2 regions of the Paenarthrobacter sp. TE3676 genome follow, and region 2 is predicted to be linked to the other one. Evidence: predicted binding sites of a transcription regulator. Region 2 holds the regulator's gene; the other holds the start of a gene.
The links. The regulator LexA, encoded in region 2, represses DNA repair genes until DNA is damaged. The targets are predictions, from matches to a motif close to TCGAACANNTGTTCGA.
Positions count from the first base shown of each region.

Region 1: the regulator LexA is predicted to act here: its motif matches at 2,837-2,852, upstream of ACZ881_RS12905 (Y-family DNA polymerase).

Region 1 covers NZ_JBWBQU010000005.1:13,223-19,203, forward strand. Annotated here, with positions in the region: gene ACZ881_RS12895 (uroporphyrinogen-III synthase) at 1-389, shown strand, start outside; gene ACZ881_RS12900 (hypothetical protein) at 650-1,438, shown strand; gene ACZ881_RS12905 (Y-family DNA polymerase) at 1,476-2,774, opposite strand; gene ACZ881_RS12910 (sugar porter family MFS transporter) at 2,946-4,412, opposite strand; gene ACZ881_RS12915 (LacI family DNA-binding transcriptional regulator) at 4,548-5,570, shown strand; gene ACZ881_RS12920 (LexA family protein) at 5,561-5,981, opposite strand, start outside.
Region 2 covers NZ_JBWBQU010000008.1:43,968-49,948, reverse strand. Annotated here, with positions in the region: gene hflX (GTPase HflX) at 1-105, shown strand, start outside; gene ACZ881_RS18300 (ATP-dependent DNA helicase) at 98-2,158, shown strand; gene lexA (transcriptional repressor LexA) at 2,164-2,907, opposite strand; gene ACZ881_RS18290 (LysM peptidoglycan-binding domain-containing protein) at 3,256-3,615, shown strand; gene ACZ881_RS18285 (histidinol-phosphate transaminase) at 3,695-4,813, shown strand; gene hisB (imidazoleglycerol-phosphate dehydratase HisB) at 4,859-5,485, shown strand; gene hisH (imidazole glycerol phosphate synthase subunit HisH) at 5,482-5,981, shown strand, end outside.

The DNA.
Region 1 (5,981 bases), on a different contig from region 2:
TCACCGCTCAACCGCTGGTCGACGCCGGCCTCACCCCGTTGATCCCTGATCGTTACCGCATGGGTGCGCTCATCAGACTGGTCACCGAACATCTTTCGCTGAACCACGTGCGGCGCTTGGAAACCAAGAGCGCCACTATCGAGCTCCGTGGACGCTGCCTGCGGATCAACGGTGAGGTGGTGGACCTTGCGCCGGCTCCCCTCCTGCTGCTGCGGGCGCTGCTCGGCGCGGGTGGGGCTGTCCTGTCCAGGGAAGCTCTCTCCGACCTGCTGGACCTGCGCGGTTCCGTACACGCTTTGGACATGACGGTCAGCAGGCTCAGGTCTTCCCTTCCTGATGGCAAACTTGTGGAAACCGTAGTGAAGCGCGGCTACCGGCTGCGGGCTTAGGTGTGAATGTTGGCGATAAACGGCGGTCTTTTGCGGAGCTAAATGTCGCCCTGCTGGTCCCCAAGCACTCCTGACCGCCTGTAGAACGTCGCTCGGGACACCTCGGGATCAGGCGGAGTCGAACTTTTCTCCGTCGAACTCTTCATTGTCACGGGTTCTCTGTCGTAGGAGACTTGAGGCGACGGCATTCCATCTTGGACCGCCCGCGGGGCCACCCGGCTGCGGGGCCTCACAGCACCTTGTAGCGGCCTGGTGGATCAATGAGTTCCATGACACCCCCCGAAAAGGCCGCTCGGCGGTCGCGCCATCTCTTGCCCTTGGTGACTATCGCACTGATTGGATGTCTCGGTGGGTGCGAGTATGAGTCTTACGACGCATCCCTGCCGTCTGCCAGTTCTCCGATTACGGAGGCTCGCACGGACCCACCGCTGCCGGAGAGTCGCGACAATCGCACGGTCCCGCCGCTGCCGGAGAGTGGCGATATCGACGCCGGCACATATCTAGTCCCCGTCGCCGGCTACAAGGAGCCTTTCCAGATCACCGTCCCAGGCGGCTGGTCTGCTCTCGACGGCAATAGCCTGGGAAAGGATGACCCGGATCACCCGGCTGAAGGGGCCGTCTACCTGACTCTTGGGTCCGCGTTCTATGTGTCGCAGGACGCATGCAACTGGAGGGGTGCCCTTGCCGATGTCGGTCCTGCGGTCGAGGCCTTCACTAGGGCTATGGCGGCGCAGTCGTCAACGGCAAGCACTCCTCCTGTCAAGGTCATGGTGGGCGATTACCCCGGCTTCGAGTTCGACCACTCCGTCGAGGGCGACGTGGACACCACGGCCTGCGACAGCGGCAAGTTCTGCATCCACTCAGAAATGATGTACCACTGCACACACTGGTACTCGACTCAGAATGAACACGAGACCTACCGGGTGGTCGACCTGAACGGTAAGCGGGTTGTCATCGCTGTGGGCCATATCGACGAATCGATCAATCCGGAGCTGATGAGAGAGGCACGCACTGTCTTCGACTCGATCGTGTTCGAGTCCTACAAGTGATCAGCTGATCCGATGGGCAATCCCGCTCGCTGACACGCTAGGCCGCCTTCACCAGGGGAAGCTCGTCCCAGTTGGTGGTGTAGCGGGGGCTGAGCATGTCGCGTTTCATGGACCAGTCCGGGCCGCCTTTGATGCCCGCATGGCCCAAACCGATGGAGCCACGGCCATAGCGCTTGCTGACCTGCTCGAGCAAGGGGCCTATGCCCCGTTCTTCATGCCGGTTCTCGAAGATTTCCAGCGGTTTCTGGTTGCCGCTGGGTCGGAGGTCCGTGACCATGATTCCAGCTTTGGCGTACCTCACGCCTTCCTGGATTTTTGGAACCAGCGCATGCGCGGCCTTGGTCAGCAACACCGGATCCGAGGTGGGCATTGGCAGCTTGACGTTGACAGTGGGGAACGATTTGTCGTTGGGGTTGTAGACCGATGTTGCGGCAAAGGCAGTCAGCAGCTTGGCTTGCAGGTCATGCTTGGCCAGCCTGGCACTGGCCATCTGGCCATAGACACTCAGTACCTGCCGCAGCTCGGCTGCTGAGGTTATTGGTGTGGAGAAGGACCGGGAGAAGATCAGTTGATCCCGTCCTATCCGTTCCTCCTCCATGGGGATGCAGGGGGTGCCTTGCAGTTCCAGCACAGTCCGCATCATGACGATGGAGAACTTGTCCCGCAATGCCACGGGATCGGCACGGACCAGGTCCAGGATGGAGAAGATCCCCATCGCGTTCAGGCGTTTCGTGAGCCTGGTGGCGACGCCCCAGATTTCGATCACGGAGAGCCGTGCCATGAGTGCTTCGCGTTGGGGCTCCGGGATGGAGTCCCACCGGCACACGCCATTGAAGGCCGGGTTGTGCTTTGCCCACTTGTTGGCCAGCTTGGCAAGCGTCTTGGTGCGCGCGATTCCTACGCAAACGGGAACCCCCACGTGTCGTTGGCAGGCAGCTTTGATGGTGCGCCCTAGCTCCAGCAGATCCTCGGGTTGCCCTTTGACTCCGAGGAACGCTTCATCAATGGAGTACACCTCCTGCCATGCTGAGTACCGGGCCAGGAGCTCCATCACCCGAGAGCTGATGTCTCCATACAGTTCATAGTTGCTTGAGAGTGCAATGAGTCCCCATTCCTTGGCGCGTGGAGCGAGCTTGAACCAAGGCTCGCCGAGTCCGATTCCCAGTCTTTTGGCCTCCGGCGACCTGGTCACAGCGCAGCCGTCGTTGTTGGACAGGACGATCAGCGGCTTGCCCTCCAACGCAGGATTGAAGGCACGTTCTGCCGACGCATAGAAGCAGTTGATATCCACGTGGGCGATCTCCTGCATGCGATGCATGAGCGCTGGCTTGGACATTCCGCTCCTTGGCTCGCACTAGCACGCGTGGCCCGCATCCGAGTGCGCGCCACGCCATGCATTCGAATATATATTCGATTACCTTCACTGTACCGCCAGCCCCTGACAAGAAGACATCCCGCCCGCAGGACTACGGGAGTCCGGCGGGCGGGATGCCAACGCTGCGGAGTTCTAAGAGGTTGCTGCCGGTTCCTTCTTGTGCACCAGGTAGATGGCACCGGTGGTCACATCTTCTTCGAGTGCCTCCAAGGTGCGTCCGCGGGTTTCGGGAACCTGCGTGTAGATGAAGACGAGGGCCAGGATTCCAACAATCCCAAAGAGGAAGAACGTTCCCGTAATCCCCACGCCCGCCACCAACGTGGGGAAGAAGAGGCCGAGGAGGGCATTGGCGATCCAGAGGCAGAAAACCGACAGGCCGATCGCGAAGCCGCGAACATGCAGCGGGAAGATCTCGGACAGCATCACCCACACGGCGATGTTGAGGAATGTCTGCATGGATCCTACAAACGCCACCACCAGGAACAAGATAACGAAGGGGCGTGCGGCATTGCCGACGGGCAGGACGATCGAGGCGATTCCGATGAGGAAGTGGCAAACGGTGGTCAGCGTGAATCCAAGGAGCAGGGTGGTGCGTCGATTAATCCGTTGCATGAGCGTCAAGGCAATGACGCCACCGACCACCGCAATGACACCGGGGGCAATGTTGGCAATGAGGGCTCCACTTGAGTCGAAGCCGGCTTCAACCAGCACGGACTGCCCGTAATACATGATCGAGTTGATGCCGGTTAGCTGCTGAGCCACGCCCAAACCGATACCTACCAGCACAATGCGCAGGATCCATTTGTCCTTGAGTGCTCCCCAAGAGGTTGCCTTTGAAGCCCGTTCCTCGTCAGCCAAGTGCTTCACATCGGCCATTTCAGCCTCGGCTCGCTCCACGGATCGAATGGTCTTCAGCACTTCCAGCGCTTCTTGCGACCTCCCCTTGGAAATGAGCCAACGCGGCGACTCAGGCATGCGCAGCATACCGAAGAACAGAGCTATGGCGGGCAGGGCTGCGACCGCAAGCATGATGCGCCAGACTCCCCCGAATTCACCCCAGACATTGCCGATGATGGCGTTGACTACGAAAGCCGCGAGCTGCCCAATGACGATCATGAGTTCGTTCCGTCCCGCAAGGGAGCCACGGATTTCATACGGCGCCAGCTCGGCAAGGAACACCGGGACCACGGTAGAGGCGCCACCGACAGCCAAGCCGAGGATGACCCGCCCCAGCACCATTACTTCGAAGCTCGGTGCGAAGACGCAGGCAATGGTCCCGGCAAAGAACAGGACGGCCAACAGGATGATCGTTTTGCGGCGACCCCAACCATCCGACAAGCGCCCACCGCCAACCGCTCCGGCAGCCGCTCCGAACAAAAGGGAGCTGGTGACGATTCCTTCTGTCAGCGGCGTCAATGCGAGGTCCACGGTCATAGGCCTCAGTGCGCCGTTGATAACTCCAGTGTCGTAGCCGAAGAGGAGACCGCCGAAGGTGGCTACCAAGGCAACGAGGCCGAGGCGCTTTCTGTGCGGACCATTAGTCAGCGGAGGGAGTGAGGCGCCATCGGCGGCTCCCCGCTGCGTTTGTGTGGCAGACATCAAGACTCCTTTGTCAGTGTGGTGCGGGTCATATTCACCCGCTCTGGATACAGACTAACGCGCGAAAGGCTTAAATGTAAGGTCAAACTAACAAATGTCTGGATTCGTGACTTACCGCCATGGGAGGATGAGGGCATGGTTATCGACCACCGCCATCGTTCGGCCACTCAAAGCGACGTCGCCAAGGAAGTCGGCGTCTCCCGGACCCTCGTGTCTTTTGCTTTCCGCGGTGCGCCGGGCGTCAGTGAGGAAACCAAGCAGGCGATCTTCGATGCCGCAAAGCGTCTGGGCTACCGACCCAACGCAGTAGCTGCCGATCTCGCACGAAAGCATCGGTCCGCCGTCGGGCTCCATCTCCTGGACATCCGCAACGAGGTCTACGCTGACATCCTCAGCGGCGTCCGCATGGCACTGCCCCAGGACGGCAACCGGCTCATCCTGAGTGTCTCCCGGTCTGTTGACGGCGAGGACCACGGCGCGCTGGAATCACTGATTGAGGCGCGAGTGGGGATAATCATTGCCGCCACCCTGCTGGATTCCGACGAACGGGTCCATGAATTGGCCAAGATCGTTCCACTGGTCAGCGTGACGCGTCCCGTGGATGGCGTGGACAGCGTCTATTCAGACGATGCCGCCGGCGCCCGCGCAGCCACCGAACACCTCATCAGGCTGGGCCACACGAGAATCGCCCACCTGGCGGGCCCCGTCTACGACGGCCATACGGTCCGCAGGCAGAGTTACGCACAGACCATGCGCGACGCCGGACTGAAGCCACTATTGCTCGAGGCCGATGACTTTACGCAGGACGCCGGACAGCGGGCGGCCGCCAGATTGCTCGCTATGACTGACCGGCCAACGGCAATATTCACCCACAACGACCCTCTCGCCCTGGGCGCCCGCGAGGCTGCGTACGCGCTGGGCCTTTCGTTGCCGTCGGAGCTTTCCCTGGTGGGATACGACAACTCGAGGACCTCCGGACTTCACGGCATCGACCTCACATCCGTTGACCTCCACGCTGTTGAACTCGGGCGGATTGCGGGAACCGTTGCCCTGGAACGCCTCAGCAATCCCGATGGGCCCGCCGCAGACAAGCGCCTTACACCGCAGCTCGTGGTGCGAAACTCGACAGCCCCGCCAGTTGGAAACAGTCAAATGTGATGCAGGCACGTGGTGGCGACACCCCAAATGGTCAACTCTGACATTGCAGGGACGCGAATGTCCGGATACTTGGGATTATCGGCCTGCAGGACTACGCCCGAGGACGTGACCCGTAGCCTTTTGATGGTCAGCTCGCCATCGAGGACAGCCACGACGACGGACCCGTCCTTGGGCTCCAGCGCGCGGTTGACGATCAACTCGTCACCGTCGCTTATGCCGGCGCCCTCCATGGACTCGCCGGTCACCCTCACTACGAAAGTGCTGGTGACATCCTTGATCAGATGCTCGTTGAGATCGATTCGACCATCAAAGTAGTCCTGGGCGGGCGACGGATAGCCCGCAGCCACCGGGATAGGCGCCAGCAGCACTGACATAAGGGAAAAGCCCGCATCTATCACGCGGGGGCCGACT
Region 2 (5,981 bases):
TCGGAAATCCTCAGCACTGAGCACGAGGAGAACGGGACCCGGGTAGTTGTCATGGTGCGCGAAGGCCTGGCCGCTGAACTGGAGTCATTCGTCAGTAATGGTTGAGAAGGTGGCGGCGGACGCCGTCGAATCGGTGGGGGAGAAGACCACCCTCGAACTGTTGGATCGGGCTGTTGCCGGCATGGGCGGACAAAGCCGTGCCGGCCAGCACGAAATGGCCAAGCATGTCACCCGGGCCATCGAGACCGGGGAGCACCTGCTGGTCCAGGCGGGAACGGGAACAGGTAAGTCGTTGGCTTACCTGATTCCGTTGATCGCCCATTCCATGGACAGCGATAAACCGACTCTCGTGTCCACCGCCACCCTGGCACTCCAAACCCAAATCGTTGGGCGGGACCTTCCCAGGCTGCTGGAGACCATCAACCCTGCCCTTGAGCGCCCGGTCAATGTGGCGCTCGTCAAGGGCAGGGCAAATTATGTGTGCCTGCAGAAGCTCGAAGGCGGGTTCCCCAGCGAAGAGCCCTCCGAAGGGCAGCTGTTCTCCCTCGGCGAGGACACCAGCGTGCCCCACTTTGCTGCTTCCATGGGCGGTCCGCAATCACAGCTGGGTAAGGAAGTAGTCCGTCTTCGGGAATGGGCTGAGAAGACCGCTACCGGAGACCGCGATGAACTCATGCCGGGAGTCACCGACAGGGCCTGGCGTCAGGTATCCGTGACGTCCATGGAGTGCCTGGGTGCCCAGAAGTGCCCCGTAGCAGAAGAGTGCTTCAGCGAGCTGGCACGCTCACGGGCGGGTGAAGCCGACGTCGTGGTCACCAACCACGCAATGCTGGCCGTCAGTGCTTTTGAAGGCCTGGCCGTGCTGCCTGAGTACGACGTCGTGGTGGTTGACGAGGCGCACGAACTTCAGGACCGCGTGACCGGTGCTGTTTCAGGCCAGTTGTCGGTGGCCATGGTTCACGCGGCGGCATCAAGTGCACGCAAACACACGGCCATTGCAGTGGACGCGCTCAACGCGGCCGCGGAGCGATTGGATATGGCCATCGCCGGGGTGCCCAACGGGCTGTTGCCCAACGGACTCAACGACGAACAGCTGGATTGCCTGGACCAGTTAAGGGACGCCGCCCGCGCTGCGCTCTCGGATTCGAAGACAGATTCATCAAACGCAGTCGACGGCGGACGGCAGCTGGCGCGTTCACGGCTCATGCTGATCCTGGAATTGTGCGAACGCATGCTGGCCGCCAGGGAGAACCGCGAAGTTGTATGGTTCTCCAGGAACAGCACGTTCGACCCGCAGCAGGGCTATTCCCAACCGGACGAGACTGCTCCCGCCTTGATCAACATCGCCCCGCTCAGCGTTGCCGGACGGCTTCGCGAAGGTCTCTTCGCCGGCCACACGGTGGTGCTGACCTCCGCCACGCTGGCCATCGGCTCGGCTTTCGAACCGGCAGCAGGTGGCCTCGGCCTCATCGGCGACGGCGCCCCGAGCTGGACCGGGATCGATGTGGGTTCGCCCTTTGATTATCCCAAACAGGGTGTCCTGTACGTGGCCAAGCACCTCCCAAAACCCGGTCGTGGTACGTCCCCCGAGGCGCTCGACGAATTGGAAGACCTCATTCGCGCGTCCGGCGGGGGAGCCCTGTGCCTGTTCTCCTCACGGCGTGCGGCCGAAGAAGCAGCCGATGCCATGCGGCACCGATTGGACGTGGATATCCTCTGCCAAGGCGAATCCACTATGGCGGCCCTCGTAAAGCAATTCGCGGATGAGCCAGACACCTGTCTCTTCGGAACCATGTCACTGTGGCAGGGCGTAGACGTTCCGGGTGGCTCATGCCGCTTGGTTGTCATTGACCGCATTCCCTTCCCGCGGCCTGATGATCCCCTGATGACTGCGCGCTCCCGGGCAGTGGCGCAATCAGGTGGGAATGGCTTCATGGCCGTATCGGCTACGCATGCTGCCATTCGACTGGCTCAGGGTGCTGGCCGCCTGATCCGTTCGACAGGAGACAAAGGAGTAGTTGCGGTGCTCGACTCGCGGCTCTCGACGGAACGCTATGGAGGCTTCCTGCGGGCCGCCCTGCCGCCGTTCTGGGCAACGACGGACCGGGCAGTGGTCCGTGGCGTTCTGGAGCGGCTGGGCTCGGCTAAAGCCTCGTAGGTCGCCTAGAGGGACCGCAGTACCGAAACTACCTTGCCCATGATGGTGGCTTGATCGCCCAGGATGGGTTCGTACTGGGTGTTCTGCGGGAGCAGCCACGTATGGCCATCCCGCTGGCGGAAAGTCTTTACGGTTGCTTCGTCATCCAGCAGGGCAGCAACGATGTCGCCGTTGATGGCGTCATTCTGGCGGCGGACCACAACCCAATCACCGTCACAGATGGCGGCGTCAATCATGGAATCGCCGGCCACCTTCAACATGAACAGTTCGCCATGCCCAACGAGTTGGCGGGGGAGCGCAAGCACGTCTTCCACCGTCTGGTCAGCCAGGATCGGTCCGCCGGCGGCGATCCGGCCCACCAGCGGGACCATGGCGGTATCACTGGCACTGGCCAGCTCCGTTACGGCAAGGCCGCCCGCGCTGCGAAGGGTGGTGGGCGCTTCCACGCCCGGAATGGTGCCACCATCGAGCGTCAGCGGCATCAGGACTTCCATGGCGCGGGGCCGCTTGGGGTCCCTGCGCAGGTAGCCAAGTTTCTCCAATTGGGACAACTGGTGAGTAACGCTGGACAAACTGGCCAGTCCCACGGTGTCACCGATCTCTCGCATGCTGGGCGGGTAACCGTTGTCATTGACCGACCGCTGGATGGTCTCCAGGATCTTTTTCTGCCGCACAGTCAGGCTCTTGGGACTCTTTTGAGGCTGCTGGCTCCGCAGGGGTGCCCCGCCGCCTGTGGCTTTCGCTGCCATGTTCGCCAATGCCTTTCCATTCCGCCCGAAGCGAGCCCGGGGTCGTTGGGTCTGCAAAAAATGTCAGACCCTCCTGTTCCACTGAAACAGTGCTGTTTCTTCACTCAAACGTAGGGCAGGCACAGGCGTTTATCAAACATTTGTTCTAGCGAGTCTCGACACCGTTCGTTGATAAGTGCTAAAAATGTCATAGCAAGGTTCGAATATGTGTTCTATAAACCTGATGCTGAAGCCGGATGTTCGAACAGAGTGTTCGAACATCCGGGATCAGAGGACGGGAACGCAAAGAATTGGCCGCCAGGCTCCGGGCACCCCGGAAACCGGCACTAGCTCAGAAGGGCTCAGCTCATGTCCGCAGTCACTACGTTCGCTGATTTCCGCACCACTCAGGCACCCGCTCGCCTGCGTCTCACCCGGCGGGGACGGATTGTCTTCTTCGGCATCCCGGCAATGCTGTTGGTGGCGGCGCTGCTGACCCTTGCCGGTTTCATCAACTCCCCGGCCAAGGCGTCGGACTCCCAGTCCCAATTGCGACCGCCCGTTGCAGTCACTGTCACGGTCCAGCCGGGCCAATCACTGTGGGGCATTGCCGGCGCGGCCGCTCCGGAGCGGGACCCGCGTGATGTCATCGCGGAGATCATCCAGCTGAACGACCTCCGCGGCGGCCGCATTCTGCCCGGCCAGCAGCTGTTCGTCCCTGCAAACTAAAGTCGTCCACCATCCGCGGGAACCGATCGCCCGGCGTCACAGTTAGTCGGCAGTCCGGGCCGCCCCTTAAACTGTGATGGTGAGTGACCAGCTTGAGCGACTTGACAGACTTCCCCTCCGGACCAACCTGCGTGGACTGAGCCCCTATGGCGCACCGCAGCTTGACGTCCCCATCCTGCTCAACGTCAACGAAAACACCCATGGCGTCCCCGCGGATGTCCAGGCCGCCATCACCGAGGCTGTCGCCGCTGCGGCCACAGGACTGAACCGCTATCCGGACCGTGAGTTCACTGAACTACGGGAAGCCCTCGCGGAGTACCTTGGCCACGAACTTTCTCCGGACAACATCTGGGCCGCCAACGGATCCAATGAAGTCCTGCAGCAAATCCTCCAGGCATTTGGTGGACCGGGACGCAAAGCGCTCGGTTTTCCGCCCACGTACTCCATGTACCCCCTTCTGGCGAGTGGCACTGACACGGAGTATGTCCGCGGAGTGCGTGCTGACGACTACGGGCTGGACGCCGAATCGGCCGCCGCGCAGGTTCGGGAAACAGGCGCCAACATCGTGTTCCTGTGCTCACCGAACAACCCAACCGGTACAGGGTTGGGCTTGGACGTTGTCGAGGCCGTCTACGAGGCCGGCGAAGCGAGCCAAGCCATCGTGATCGTGGACGAGGCGTATCACGAGTTCGCGCACGACAATACTCCGAGCGCCTTGACGCTGTTGCCAGGACGCGAGCGGTTGATCGTCTCGCGCACCATGAGCAAAGCGTTCGCCCTTGCTGGTGCCCGGCTCGGCTACATGGCGGCAGCCCCGGAAGTCACAGACGCCATCAGGCTGGTCCGCCTTCCTTACCACCTGTCTGCCGTCACGCAGGCAACGGCGCTGGCTGCACTCAACCACCGCGAAGCCCTGATGGCCGACGTCGAGGACATCAAGGTACAACGCGACCGGATTGTGACTGAGCTGCTTCGCATGGGCCTCAAGCCCGCGGCCTCCGACTCCAACTACGTCTTCTTTGGCGGCCTCGAGGAGCCACACAAGATTTGGCAGGGCCTGCTCGATGCCGGTGTGCTGATTCGCGACGTCGGCATCCCTGGGCACTTGCGTGTCACCGCCGGAACCGAACCGGAAACCACCGCCTTCCTTGAGGCCTTGGAAGCACTGCTGGACGGCACGGCGCCGCAGCGCGCCTAAACTTGTTCTAGACCCAACCCACCCTCCGTGTATAAGGACGTCCCAATGAGCGAAACCGGCACCACGCCGACCGCTGCCCGCACCGCGCGCATGGAGCGCACCACCAGCGAGTCTTCAGTTCTGGTGGAGATCAACCTGGACGGTTCCGGTGTCTCGGACATCAGTACCTCGGTTCCGTTCTACGACCACATGCTGACGGCACTGTGCAAGCACTCCCTGATCGACATGACGGTGAAGGCCACGGGCGACACCCACATCGACGCGCACCACACCGTGGAAGACGTGGCCATCACTTTTGGCGAGGTCCTGCGGACGGCATTGGGCAACAAGGCCGGCATCCGTCGCTTCGGCGAAGCAACTGTTCCTTTGGACGAAGCGCTGGCGCACGCTGTCGTGGATGTTTCCGGGCGTCCTTACCTGGTGCACGGTGGTGAGCCGGCCGGGCAGGAGTACCACCTGATTGGTGGACACTTCACGGGCTCGTTGACACGCCACGTATTTGAAGCCATCACACTGCACGCCGGGATCTGCCTGCACATGAATGTCCTGGCCGGCCGGGACCCGCACCACATCGTCGAGGCCCAGTTCAAGGCCTTTGCACGCGCGCTTCGCGCAGCCGTGGAATCCGATCCCCGTGTGGAGGGCATCCCGTCCACCAAGGGCGCACTGTGAGCGGCCAGGTTCTGAAGAACGGAGCGGTGGCTGACGCCACTGCATCGGTGAAGCCGGAGTCGCCCGAAGGCAAGCCCACTGTCACTGTGCTGGACTATGGATCGGGCAACGTACGGTCCGCCGTCCGTGCCCTTGAGCGCGCCGGAGCCCACGTGGTTCTGAGCTCCAAGCCTGAGGACGTTCTCAACGCTGACGGCCTGGTGGTGCCCGGCGTGGGTGCCTACGAGACGGTGATGAAGGAACTTAAGTCCGTCGATGCCATTCGCATGATTGGACGCCGGGTTGCTGGTGGCCGCCCTGTGCTGGCCATCTGCGTCGGCTTGCAGGTCCTCTTCGAAGCCGGCGTAGAGCACGGCACCGAATCCGAGGGTATGGCCGAGTGGCCGGGCAAGGTTGAACTCCTTCCCGCTCCTGTAGTGCCGCACATGGGCTGGAACACCGTGGACGTACCTGAGGGCTCCAAGCTGTTCGCCGGCGTCGAACAGGAACGCTTCTA